Regions from separate parts of the Sphingomonas sp. CFBP9019 genome, predicted to be linked through region 1. Evidence: predicted binding sites of a transcription regulator. Region 1 holds the regulator's gene; each other region holds the start of a gene.
The links. Region 1 encodes LexA, which represses DNA repair genes until DNA is damaged. Its sites were predicted from a motif close to GTTCCNCNCTTGTTCT; they were not measured.
Positions count from the first base shown of each region.

Region 2: recA (recombinase RecA) is a predicted target of LexA. The motif match lies at 1,291-1,306, and genes of this name have one in related genera.
Region 3: SOM18_RS15125 (LexA family protein) is a predicted target of LexA. The motif match lies at 1,221-1,236, and genes of this name have one in related genera.
Region 4: SOM18_RS08775 (ATP-dependent helicase) is a predicted target of LexA. The motif match lies at 1,885-1,900, and genes of this name have one in related genera.

Region 1 covers NZ_JAXCWK010000002.1:625,230-628,552, reverse strand. Annotated here, with positions in the region: gene glp (gephyrin-like molybdotransferase Glp) at 48-1,232, shown strand; gene lexA (transcriptional repressor LexA) at 1,301-2,026, shown strand; gene SOM18_RS06930 (ComEC/Rec2 family competence protein) at 2,189-3,323, opposite strand, start outside.
Region 2 covers NZ_JAXCWK010000002.1:464,655-467,977, forward strand. Annotated here, with positions in the region: gene SOM18_RS06180 (tetratricopeptide repeat protein) at 1-191, shown strand, start outside; gene SOM18_RS06185 (4-(cytidine 5'-diphospho)-2-C-methyl-D-erythritol kinase) at 212-1,069, shown strand; gene recA (recombinase RecA) at 1,383-2,456, shown strand; gene SOM18_RS06195 (class I SAM-dependent methyltransferase) at 2,716-3,323, shown strand, end outside.
Region 3 covers NZ_JAXCWK010000005.1:1,581-4,903, forward strand. Annotated here, with positions in the region: gene SOM18_RS15120 (Y-family DNA polymerase) at 1-756, opposite strand, end outside; gene SOM18_RS15125 (LexA family protein) at 753-1,178, opposite strand; gene SOM18_RS15130 (hypothetical protein) at 1,449-2,171, opposite strand; gene SOM18_RS15135 (hypothetical protein) at 2,428-3,141, opposite strand; gene SOM18_RS15140 (RibD family protein) at 3,286-3,323, opposite strand, start outside.
Region 4 covers NZ_JAXCWK010000003.1:179,839-183,161, forward strand. Annotated here, with positions in the region: gene SOM18_RS08760 (inorganic phosphate transporter) at 1-630, opposite strand, end outside; gene SOM18_RS08765 (UrcA family protein) at 856-1,182, opposite strand; gene SOM18_RS08770 (GFA family protein) at 1,407-1,802, opposite strand; gene SOM18_RS08775 (ATP-dependent helicase) at 1,904-3,323, shown strand, end outside.

The sequences.
Region 1 (3,323 bases):
TCGTGCGAGCAGCGCAGACCTTCATCGCCCCGCTGAACGGAGCCCGCATGCGCCCTCTCGTCCCCGTCGCCGACGCCCAGTCCCGCCTCTTCGCCATGGCCGCGCGCGTCCCCGCCGAAACCGTGCCGCTGCGCTCGGCGATGGGCCGCTGGGCCGCGGAGGACATTCTCGCCCGCCGCACCCAGCCAGCGACCGACCTCTCGGCGATGGACGGCTATGCGATCCGCTACGCAGATCTGCCCGGGCCGTGGACGGTCATCGGCGAAAGTGCGGCGGGGCGCCCCTTCACCGGTTCGGTCGGCGCGGGACAGGCGACGCGGATCTTCACCGGCGCGGCGATGCCGGCGGGCGCCGACACGGTGCTCGTCCAGGAGGAAGCCGCGCGCGACGGCGACCGGCTGATGCTCGACGGCGAAGGCCCCGCCTTCGAAGGGCGCAACACGCGCCGCAAGGGGCTCGACTTCGCGACCGGCACGCGGCTGATCGCGGCCGGCGACCGGCTGACGCCCGCGCGCATCGCGGTCGCGGCGACCGGCGGGCACGGCGCCTTATCGGTCGGCCGCCGCCTGCGCGTCGCGGTCGCCGCGACGGGCGACGAGCTCGTTCCACCCGGCTCGACCAGCGACCCCGTCCCGCTACCGGAATCAAACGGCATCATGCTCGCCGCGATGCTCGCCGACCTGCCCGTCGACATTATCGATCTCGGAATCCTCCCCGATCGGCTCGACACGCTGCGTGACGCCTTTGCCGGGGTCGATGCCGATCTGCTCGTGACCACGGGGGGCGCGTCGGTCGGCGATCACGATCTCGTCCGCCCCGCAATCGAGGCGGCGGGCGGCAGCATCGACTTTTGGCGGATCGCGCTGCGCCCGGGCAAGCCGATGATGGCGGGCGCGCTTGGCCGGACGATGCTGCTCGGCCTACCTGGCAACCCGGTCTCCGCCTTCGTCACCGCCATCCTCTTCGTCCGCCCCGTGGTCGCGCACATGCTCGGCGCGCGCGATCCCCTGCCGCAGACGACGCACGCGCTGCTCGGCGAGGATCTTCCGCCCAACCAGTCGCGGACCGACTATATGCGCGCCGAACTGCGCAAGGGTCGCGCCTATGCCTCGACCATCCAGGACAGCTCGATGCTGCTGACGCTCGCCCGTTCGTCCTGCCTGATCATCCGCGACGGCGACGCGCCGGCGGCAAGGGCGGGCGACTCGGCGGAAATCCTCGTCATCGCGTGACGTCACCGCTTGACGAAGCTGCAAGTGTTCCATAGAAGTTCCTCGTCTGTTCCGGACGGAGAACTGTTATGCTCACGCGCAAGCAGCACGAGCTTGTCTGCTTCATCAATGACCGCCTCGCCGAGACGGGCGTGTCGCCCTCGTTCGAGGAGATGAAGGACGCGCTCGACCTGAAATCGAAATCGGGCGTGCACCGTCTGATCAGCGCGCTTGAGGAGCGCAACTTCATCCGACGCCTGCCCAACCGGGCGCGCGCGCTCGAAGTGCTGAGGATGCCCGAGCGTCCCGAGGCTGCAACAGGGCAGACGGCGGCGAAGTCGGGGCCGAAGGTGGCGGCATCGGCCGACACCGTATCTGCGCCGAACACGGCCAGCGCCACGCCCGCGTCGCCCGCCCGCATCGCGGCGAACGACGTCGTCGAGATCCCGCTGCACGGCCGGATCGCCGCCGGCGTCCCGATCGAAGCCTTCGAGGGCAGCTCGATGCTTGCCGTCCCGGCCGCGTTGCTCGGCACTGGCGAGCATTATGCGCTGGAGGTTTCGGGGGACTCGATGGTCGAAGCCGGCATCCTCGACGGCGATTACGCGCTGATCCGCCGTACCGAGATCGCCCGCGACGGCGAGATCGTCGTCGCGCTGATCGAGGACAGCGAAGCGACGTTGAAATATTTCCGCCGCGAGGGCGCGATGGTCCGGCTCGACCCGGCCAACCGCGCCTATGACCCCCAGCGTTATGCGCCCGCACAGGTCCGGGTTCAGGGCAAGCTGTCGGGTATCCTGCGCCGCTACGACTGACGAATGCCGGGTGGCGCTGGCGGTCATCACCGCCAGCGCCACCCGGCAGTGGCGTTCGTGACCAACGGCCCCAGGCACCATCGTCCGCGTTTCGGAATTGCGGCCCTCCCAATCGGAGGCCCCACCTTCGCAGGATCATGACCCGACATACCCAGTCGCGACCTATCGCTCTGACCACCCCCGAGCCGGCACCCGAAACCGGACCGACGCCGCCCCCCCGGCCAGCCCATGCTGATCGCCCGCCGCCCCGAACCGTCGCATTGGCCGCGCCAGCGTCGGTGGATCGCGCCACGGGTGCCGGTCCCCCGGATTGAGCACCGTCACCATCCGCCCCGCGGTCAACGTCAACGCGATCCCCCCGGTCCGCGCGAGCACCGATCGATCGAGCTTCAGCCATCGCGGCGTACAACCACGCGGCAGCCCGCGCTCGCTGATGACGATGTCCGCGCGCCGGCAGGCGGCAAGCATCTCGGCGATCGGCACCCGGTAAACGCTGCGCGTTGCCAGCACACGCCACGCCCGCCCCCGCGCGACGACATCCGTCAAGCACAGCTCGCGGCTGCACCGCGCGTCGGGCTGATCCGCCAGCAGCAGCGGTTCTCCGTCGACCCCGCCATTCTCCGCCAGCGTATCGCGGACATAGTCCCCCGCCCGATCGCGAAGAAGTGCAAGCCCTGCGGCGGTCCGGACCGCGACGTGGCGGCCATCGCCCGTCACAAGGATATCGGGTGACGGCGTCGTCAGCGCCCAGATCGCGCCGACCGCCAAGGGCAGGATTCCGATCCGTCGCCACCGCGTCCGCCACAGCGCGATCCACACCCCGCCGACGACCATCAGCGCAAACGCCCCGTCGGGAACCGCCGGCAGCGCGCGGACCGCGCCCGGTGCATGCGCCACGCCGCGCGCGAGCCACAGCAGCGCGTCAAGCGCATGCTGCACCAGCCACCAGGCCGGCGCGCCGAGCCCGATCGTGTCGAGCAGCAGCGCCAGCGCCTCGAACGGCATGACGACGAACGTGGTCAGCGGGATCGCGACGATATTGGCGACCGCGCCGTACAGCCCGGCCTTGTGGAAATGATAGACCGCGATCGGCATCAGCGCCGCCTCGACGACGAGCCCGGTCAGCAGCAGCGACGCGGCGCCCCGCAACAGGCGTCTGCCGCGGCCCTCGTCATGCGGCGCGAACGTGGCACGGACGACGGGATGCTCGTGCAACGCGATGATCGCGGTGATCGCGGCAAACGACAATTGAAAGCTCGGTCCGGCGAGCGATTCGGGCAGCGCGAGCATCACCGCG
Region 2 (3,323 bases), 160 kb from region 1:
AGCGTGCCGCGCAGGCGGAGCCGACCAATGCCGAAATCGGCGATCATCTCGGTGATGCCTATTGGAGCATGGGCCGACGGTACGAGGCGCGCTATGCGTGGCAGGCCGCGATCGTCACCGGCGATGCCGAGGAGCGCGCGCGCATCGCCGCGAAGATCGACACCGGCCTGCCGATCGCTGCGCGCCGCTGACCCCTGATCCCGAGACCCCGATGCCGACGACGACCGAAACCGCACCTGCCAAGATCAATCTCGCGCTGCATGTGCGTCACCGCCGCGCGGACGGCTATCACGAGCTCGAGACGCTGTTTGCCTTTGCCGAGCATGGCGACGTCGTCACGGTGCGCACGGCGGACGCGGACAGCTTTGCCATCATCGGGCCGTTCGCCGCGGCATTGCGTCCGGCGGCGGGGGGCACCGACGCCGCGCCATGGGACGGCAACCTCGTGACGGCCGCAGCGGACGCGTTCGTCGCGACGTTCGGGATCGCCGCGCACCACGCGATCACGCTCGACAAGCGACTGCCGATCGCATCGGGGATCGGTGGCGGCTCCGCCGATGCCGCGGCGACGCTGCGCGCGCTGGCGCGGTTGCACGGCGTCGCGGTGCAGGATCCGGCTCTCCACGACATTGCCGCCCGACTGGGTGCGGACGTGCCCGCGTGCCTCGTCAACCGGACGACGTTCGGGACCGGGCGCGGCGACACGCTCGTCGAGGTCGACGGGCTGGCGGGAACGCCGTTGCTGTGCGTCAATCCGCGCGTGGCGGTGTCGACCGCGGCGGTATTTGGCGCGTGGGACGGGATCGACCGCGGGCCGCTCGGCAAGGGGCCGCTGCTCGAACGCGCGATTGCCGGGCGGAACGACCTCGAGGCGCCGGCCTGCGCGATCGCGCCGGAGATTGCCCGGGTGCGCGCGCTCCTCGACGCAGCGCCGGGCGTGCTGCTCGCGCGCATGTCGGGATCGGGGGCGACCTGCTTTGCGCTGTTCGACAGCATCGCGGCCCGTGATTCCGCGGCGACGGATGCCGCTGCGCAAGGCTGGTGGACGCTGGCGTGCACGCTGCGCTGAACACAGTTCAACTGCCGCTTCGAAACTGTTCGGCTTTGGGACTCCGGACGCTATAAAATCGATTGCATCGCACCAGTCGGAAGCGTCAAATCGGGATGTCCACTACCGGATCGGCGCCACGGTTTGCCGACCGGCCCAAGGTTTCTCCCAAGACGCCGAAGCGGACCCATGATGGGAGGGCGGTCACCGAAAGGCGGCCGCCCTTTTTCACATTCCCGGATGTTCCGCACTTGTTCCGTGAGAACAAAAGCAATACATGGCGTTTGACGCGTTGAATGGCACGCGCGCTTGCTTTAGCGATGGGAGCTTATCGATGGCCGCTAATCTGAAAGTGATCGACACCGGCATGGCAACAGCAACCAACGACCGGCAAAAGGCGCTCGATGCCGCACTCGCGCAGATCGACCGCGCGTTCGGCAAGGGCTCGGCGATGCGTCTGGGCTCGAAGGAGACGATGCAGGTCGAGGTGATCTCGACCGGCTCGCTCGGGCTCGACATCGCGCTCGGTGTCGGCGGCCTGCCGCGTGGCCGCGTGATCGAGATCTACGGTCCGGAAAGCTCGGGCAAGACCACGCTCGCGCTCCACGTCATTGCCGAAGCGCAGAAGAATGGCGGCACCGCCGCGTTCGTCGACGCCGAGCATGCGCTTGACCCGGTCTATGCCAAGAAGCTCGGCGTCAACATCGACGAGTTGATCGTGTCGCAGCCGGACACCGGCGAGCAGGCACTCGAGATCGTCGACACGCTGGTCCGCTCGAACGCGATCGACGTACTCGTCGTCGATTCGGTCGCAGCACTCGTGCCGCGCGCCGAAATCGAGGGCGAGATGGGCGACAGCCATGTCGGGCTTCAGGCGCGCCTGATGTCGCAGAGCCTTCGCAAGCTGACCGGTTCGATCAGCCGGTCGCGTTGCATGGTGATCTTCATCAACCAGCTCCGCATGAAGATCGGCGTCATGTACGGCAACCCGGAGACGACGACGGGCGGCAACGCGCTGAAGTTCTACGCCTCGGTCCGTCTCGACATTCGCCGCATCGGTGCGGTCAAGGCGGGCGACGAGGTCACCGGCAACCAGACACGCGTGAAGGTCGTCAAGAACAAGGTCGCGCCGCCGTTCAAGCAGGTCGAATTCGACATCATGTACGGGCAGGGCGTGTCCAAGCTCGGCGAGATCCTTGATCTCGGCGTGAAGGCCGGGCTGGTCGAGAAATCGGGTGCGTGGTTCAGCTATGACAGCGTCCGGCTTGGTCAGGGTCGCGAGAATTCGAAGACCTTCCTCAAGGACAATCCCGAGACCGCCGATCGTCTTGAAAAGCAGATCCGCGCGCGCACCGACAAGGTCGCCGAGGAAATGATGGTCGGTCCCGACGCCGAAGACGACGCCTGAGTGAGAGTCGGAGCCCTTTTCCTCGCGGGGAAGGGCTCCGCGTCCTGTGACAGGGCGAGGCAGCGTCCAGGGCTGATGGTTCGGGCGGGTCTCGTCTCGCCTGGTTGAGCTGATGGGCCGCAGCGGGACGCGTGTTGGGCGATCGTCCGGAAATCCAGTGAGCCCTAGCGGGCATATGCTTCACGACTTGCGTCAAACGCGCCACAAGAGCTGATCTTGTGCGCACAGACGGGAGTTCGACCATGCGATATGGCCAATCATGACCAGTGATCGAGACTGGACCGGACGCGTCGGCGACACCTGGGCCACGGAATGGCGCCGTACCGACCGCAGCTTCGAGGGGCTTGCGCCCGTACTAAACGCCGCGATCCTTGCGGCGGCAGGCCCGCAGACTCGTACTGTTGTCGATATCGGTTGCGGCGCCGGCGCCACGTCGCTGGCCAGCGCGCAGGCGCTGCCGGACGGGCAAGTGATCGGCATCGATCTTTCGCCGACGCTGATCGCAGTGGCGAACCACCGCGCGGGGCACCTGACCAATGTCGTGTTCCGCTGCGCCGACGTCGCGGCGAGCGTCGAGACGCATGCGCCGATCGACCTCTATGTCTCGCGGCATGGGGTCATGTTTTTCGCCGATCCGGTGGCCGCCTTTGCCCTGCTCGCTAAGGCCGCCGCCCCCGGCGCCGCGCTCGTCTTCTCGTGCTTTGCCGAGCGTGCAGCCAATCGCTGGGCGGTGGAAACCGTTGCGGGTGCGGATGACGCATCCGGACCGACGGGGGCCATGACCGCGCCGGGGCCCTTTGCCTTTGCCGATCCCGCCTATGTCGCGGAGCTGCTGAAGCAGGCCGGGTGGCGCGCGACGACACCACA
Region 3 (3,323 bases), on a different contig from region 1:
GCGCGTGACCGCCATGCCCTTGCGTTGCGGGGCGATGGTGTCGACCGCGTCCGACGGGACGCCGCGCAGCTCACCGACGAGACGCTCGAGCACAACGGTGCCGACCGCGCGCGCCTGCTTCATCGGCATGTCGCGCAGCGCGCCGGCATTGCCGATGCCGAGCGCCAGCAGCTTTCGAGCCGTCGCGCCGCCAACGCCCCAGACGTCCTCTACCGGAAACCGGTCCAACACCCATTTGCGGACCGCATCGTCCCGCAGATCCGCCACGCCGTCGAACATCGGGTTCTTCTTAGCCGCGGCGTTGCCGAGCTTTGCCAGCGTCTTGGTGTCGCCGATGCCGACGCAGGTGGGGATCGTCGTCCACTGGCGGACCTGGGCGCGCATCGCGTTGACGTGCGCGACCAAGTCGCGGTTCTCGAAGCCTGTCAGGTCGAGGAACGTCTCGTCGATCGAGTAGATCTCAAAATCCCGCGCGAAGGCATCGCACGCCGCGACAACCCGGCGCTGCATGTCGCCGTACAGGGTGTAGTTCGACGACAGCACGCGGATCCCGTGCGCGCGGATCTTGTCCCGCAGCAGGTGGACGGGCTCGCCCATCTTGATGCCGAGCGCCTTGGCCTCTGCCGAGCGGGCGACGGCGCATCCGTCATTGTTCGACAGCACGATCACGGGCACGCCGATGAGGCTGCTGTCGAAGGCACGCTCGCACGAGACGTAATAGTTGTTGCAGTCGATGAGCGCGATCGGCCCGCTCACCGGACTTGGCGCGCGACGCCGACGACGACGCCCCAGATCTCGACATTCTCGTCGACGAGCGTGTGCGGGTAGCCCTCGGCCTCGGGGACGAGCCAGTGCCGGCCATCCATGTGCCGCAGGCGCTTCAGCGTGCGGTCGCCATGGACCAAGGCGACGACGATCGCGCCGGCGCGCGGCGTCTTGGATCGGTCGACGACGATCAGGTCGCCGTCGTTGATGCCGGCGCCGAGCATGGAATGGCCGTCGACGCGCATGATGTAGCTGGCGGCGGGGTGCTGGACGAGCCAGGCGCCGAGGTCGATCGGCTCCTCCATGTCGTCCTGCGCCGGCGACGGAAAGCCAGCCGGGGTGCGCGACAGGAAGAACGGCACCTCGAGCGGTATCAGGTCGAACGGGACATCGTGAAGGTGGAGGTGGTGCATGATGGTTCCCGCGACTCTTTGGACCGCCATCTAGCGCGAGTCAGAACATAAAGGGAACACATGATTTCAACGACGTGCGGCGGCCCTGCCCCGCAGCCAACGTCGCGACCCCATAATACGCGCTGATCCCCCCGCCTCGCCCGCGGTCTTTTTATGTCGCAAAAGGTGCAATCGAAAGACCTATCGAAACTTGCCTGTGCCCTAGGTGCGATAACGAGATTTCCGCCTCCCAAGCGGTGCAGTTTGGTGCAGGATGGATGACCGACAGGGCTAAGAGAAGGCGGCCCTATCGAGGGTCGCTTTCGCGAGCAGTTCACCGAGCTCAGTTGCGGCAATAAATTCCACAGGCTCCGTCCGGTCCTTTATTAGTTTGTCCCAGTCTGGCTCGACGGCCTGCCCTCGCGCAACGCTTCGCATCCAAGAGGGATCGTATGCAAAGACCTTTTTGCCAAAACGAACTCTCCGTTGAAAACATCCAATATTTTCTAAAGCTTCAACGGATTTTGCCGCTTCCTCCGGCATGTCAGTCCGCAATTTGTCAATGAATGAACCGCGAGCAACTTGTCGCCTTGAGATCGCTTGGCGCATCAGCGGGCTTTTATCTGATGGGTCCACCGCCGCATAGAAGGCATTGAAAACCCGCGCATCGCTTGGGGTGAAAAGTGATAACATCCTCGTCAGCCGCTCATCAGGAGCAATTTGTCCGGCGGCTGCCCTCGCGAGTAATTTTGCGAAGAGGGTTTGCAAGTCGCCGTTGTCCTGCTTGGATACTTCTTCAAACCAAGAGTATGCAAAACGTTCCGGTATTTTTGCTACGACCATTTTCAATCCAGCGGCATCAGCGACCGATTGGACTTTTGCATGAGCGCGAATGACATTCTGCAGGCGCCAGTTTGCAATCCGGTCGCCAATAACGACGCCATACACGTCAGCGAAGCTGCCAGCCGGTGGACCTACGATCGCCTCTGCGACCTTTCCGATATCTTCGCCCATAAATTTACTCCTTCTTACATCGCATTTAACAGCCGATCCGGTCTGATGATATCTATGATGTGAGGCTCGACCGCTCCGCGGTCACGTCGCTTGAGACAAATATGACACCGAATTTGCGCATCCTCCCTAGGATGCACGGGACGGCGCAAGCCGGCACGCCCACCCGCGGTCGCTGGATGCTGAACCCGTTGGGTTCGGGCCTCGGGGGCTGGGTGAAACCACAAACCTGCGCACGCCAACGGCGTTCCTCTTATATTTAACCTTGCAGGGATGGGTTCTGACCACCCGGTGAATTCGCGTTAGAGAGGTCTACGCGCCGGCCCAGCGAAGCGAGTGCCTTGGCAAGAGGCGACTCATTGCCGGCACGGAACGCCGCCAGGTCCTCGGCTGAGACCGTCGCCAGCATCGCCGCCGTCTGCTCTTCCTCCGCCTTCCTGCGGGTGACCTCGTCGTCGGGCAAAGGCCCCTTCCCCATCATCCGGCGAACCATGTCGGCCGCCTCCTTGGGCAGGCCGAACCAATAGGCGTTCGTCACCTGCTTCACCTGGGGGCCGAAGGCGTCAGGGTCCTCGATCGGCTCGAACCGGCGGATCCAGTTCAGGAAGCCGTGATCCTTCAGACGCGCGAGCGCGCTGACGATCGCACCGCGCGACCGCCGCAGCCGTTCGGCGAGCGTCGCGATGGCGGGCTCGAGCCGGCCGGTCTTGAAGTCGATCATGCGCATCAGCTCGCGCAGCACGTCGACGCCGATCGCGCCGAGCGGTCCGTTACGCTTGCCGGCGATTTTGTGCTTGCGGTCGTAAACCTCCGCCGCGCGCATCCGTGCGTTGCGTTCGGCCTTGTTGAAGGGGCGCCAATAGCGCTGCTCGCGCTCGCCCGCGCGATAGCTGCTGCGGCGGACCGGCTGGCCTGTACGATGCCCCTCTTTCGCCTTGCCGCCGGCGATCTGAAACAGCGAACGGGCGCTCACGAGCGGTTAGCCAGTGCGTCAGAAAACCGCAGGATTTCGCGGCTGCCGTCTTTGCGGTTAGCCAAGCCAACATATTGAACCGGCGCAATTAACGGAGACCAGTCGGGTGCACCAATTCCGTTCCGCCATGTACGCCGACTGCGCTTAGCCGACCGCCTCCACCCGGTACCGCAAATTGACCG
Region 4 (3,323 bases), on a different contig from region 1:
CGCGGAGAGCACCTTGGTCACCTGCGCCATGTCGACGCCCGACGTGCCGTCCGCGCCGCCGTTGATCAGCTGGTTGGCGAGCCCGACGCCGAGGATCGAGCCGATCAGCGCATGGCTCGACGAATTGGGCAGCCCGACCGCCCAGGTCGCGAGGTTCCACAGGATCGCCGCGAGCAGCAGCGCGAAGATCATCGCGAACCCGCCCGCGCTGCCGACGTTGAGGATGAGGTCGACCGGCAGCAGCGTGATGATCGAATAGGCGACCGCACCCGACGACGTCATCACGCCGACGAAGTTGAAGAAGCCCGACCAGACCACCGCGAGCGGCGCGGGCATCGAATGCGTGTAGATGACCGTCGCGACCGCATTGGCGGTGTCGTGGAAGCCGTTGACGAATTCGAACCCGAGCGCGATCAGCAGCGCGAGCCCGAGGAACGCGAACGCACCGACCGCGAGCGTCTCGCCAACCTGCGCGGTATCGGTGGCAATGCTGAACCCCGCATAGGCCAGCCCCCCCAGCAATATTGCCAGAAAGATCCAGCGCCCGGCCGGATGCAGATCATGATCGAGCCGCGGTCCGCTGCGCGGTGCGCGGTCGATCGCGTCGACCGTTAATGGGGAAGTAGCCATGATCGCGCAGTCGGCCCTAACGATTACAACTTTATGACAACGCGATGCATCGCCGCGCGGCGATACCAGAATGACACAGTGACGAACCCCACCCAGAGCGCAACCGCCCATGACCCTCCCCCGCCAGGGGGAGGTGGCAGGCGCAACCTGACGGAGGGGGAGGACCGCCGCGCCTCTGATAGAGCGGTCCTCCCTCGATCGCGCATCGGATCGAGCGCGACGACGCTACCGCCCCGCGAGGCTCGCGAGCTGCGTCCCGTTGCGCGTCAGCAACGCGGCGGTCTGCACCGTGGCGTCCTGCATCATTTCCGCGCGGCACCGACGCGACTCGGCAAAGGCATTCAGCCCGCCGGTCCGCGGGGCGCAGGTCCGGTTAACCGCCGACTGCACGCGACGCGCAAGCACACGCCGCCCGGCGTCGCTGGCCACGTCGAGCCCGGCATGCGAGACACGGATCGTAACGGGGTCGCGCACCGGATCGGCGGCAGCGCCGGTCGCAAAAAGGCACGCGGAAGCGATCGCCGCCGAAGCGACGCTGTGGAGGATCTTCATGATGACGTCCTTTGCTGGTCCTGCGGTCCGCAGGCACGCCGGCCTGCGCGCGACTAAGCCTGACCGTCGGGAGGACCGTCTCTGCGCGGCCTCTCCGACGAAGACCCTCGTCGCTGCGCACGCCCTACGCCCGGATCGTTACGCGCCCGCGACGGTTTGGCGACGGTTCGTCGGTCGCCCCGCGATTTCGATTCCCCCCTTCCGGATGGCGACCGAACGCGCGCTCACATCCCCTGATAGCGCGCGAATTCGGGCAGGCTCGCCAGGTCCGCCATCCACGCCAGCCGCTCCGCGACCTGGATTAGCGCGCCCGGTGCGACCGACTCGGGATCGTCGAGCGTGCACGACTGGATGTCGATGATCCCCGGCAGCGCGACCGGGTTGGTGTAGAACAGGCCCGTCCCGCACGTTCCGCAGAACAGCCGCCGCCCGTGCTCGGACGACGCATAGGTCACCGGATCGCCCGAAATCGTCACCTGCTCGGTCCTGAACGCGATCCAGCCGACCATCGGCGCGCCTGCGCTGCGTCGGCAATCCTCACAGTGGCACAGCGCGTGATGCGCCGCCTCGCCCGTCGCGACATAGTGGATCGCTCCGCAGTGGCATCGTCCCGACAACATGCACGCCTCCTGTTGATATTCTCGATTTGTTCCACACATCGCTGCGCCGTGCAAGCCTTAGCCGCTTGCCCGATCGCGCCCCGTTCCCTACCTGTTCACCGGTGAACCAGATCGCCCATCCGTCCGACGCAAACCGCCAGCCGCCCTATCTCCGCGGCCTCAACGATCCCCAGCGCGAGGCGGTGCTGACCACCGACGGCCCCGTCCTGATCATCGCCGGCGCGGGCACCGGCAAGACCGCGGCGCTGACCGCGCGACTCGCGCATCTGATCTTCACCAAGAAGGCGTGGCCGTCGGAGATCCTCAGCGTCACCTTCACCAACAAGGCCGCACGCGAGATGCGCGAGCGCGTCGGGCGTCTGGTCGGCGACGCTGTCGAGGGGATGCCGTGGCTCGGCACCTTCCACGCGATCGCCGCCAAGATGCTGCGCCGCCATGCCGAGCTCGTCGGGCTGCAGTCCAACTTCACGATCCTCGACACCGACGACCAGCTGCGGTTGCTCAAACAGCTCATCCTCGCCGCCGATATCGACGAGAAGCGTTTCCCGACGCGCAGCCTCGCCGGGCTGATCGACCAGTGGAAGAACAAGGGCCTCGTCCCCGCCGATATCGATGCGGGCGAGAGCGAGCGCTACGCCAACGGCCGCGGCGGCGAGCTGTACGAGCAATATCAGACCCGGCTGCGCGCGCTCAACGCCTGCGACTTCGGCGACCTGCTGCTCCACATGCTCGTCATCCTGAAGACACACCGCGACGTGCTGGCGCAGTATCAGCAGCGCTTCAAATACATCATGGTCGACGAGTATCAGGACACCAACTCGTCGCAATATCTCTGGCTGCGTCTGCTCGCGCAGGAGCGCAAGAACATCGCCTGTGTCGGCGACGACGACCAGTCGATCTATTCGTGGCGCGGCGCACAGGTCGAGAACATCCTGAAGTTCGAACGCGATTTTCCCGGCGCGAAGGTCATCCGCCTCGAACAGAATTACCGCAGCACGCCGCACATCCTAGGCGCGGCCTCGGGCGTGATCGCCAACAATGGCGGCCGCCTCGGCAAGCAGCTCTGGACCGAGCTCGACGTCGGTGAGAAGGTCAAGGTCATCGGCGTCTGGGACGGCCCCGAGGAAGCGCGCCGCGTCGGCGAGGAAATCGAAAGCGTCCGTCGCACGGGCAAGAGCCTCGACGAGGTCGCGATCCTGGTCCGCGCGCAGCACCAGACGCGCGAGTTCGAGGATCGCTTCATCGCGATCGGCATGCCGTACAAGATCGTCGGCGGATTCCGCTTCTACGAACGCGCCGAGATCCGCGACGCGCTCGCCTATCTCCGCGTCGTCAACCAGCCCGCGGACGATCTCGCCTTCGAACGCATCGTCAACGTCCCCAAGCGCGGCCTGGGCGACAAGGCGGTCGCGCGCATCCACCAGCTCGCGCGCGCCACCGGCACCCCGCTGACCACCGCCGCCGCGCGCATCCTCGACACCGACGAACTGACCGGGGCCGCCAAGAAGTCGCTCGGCCGCC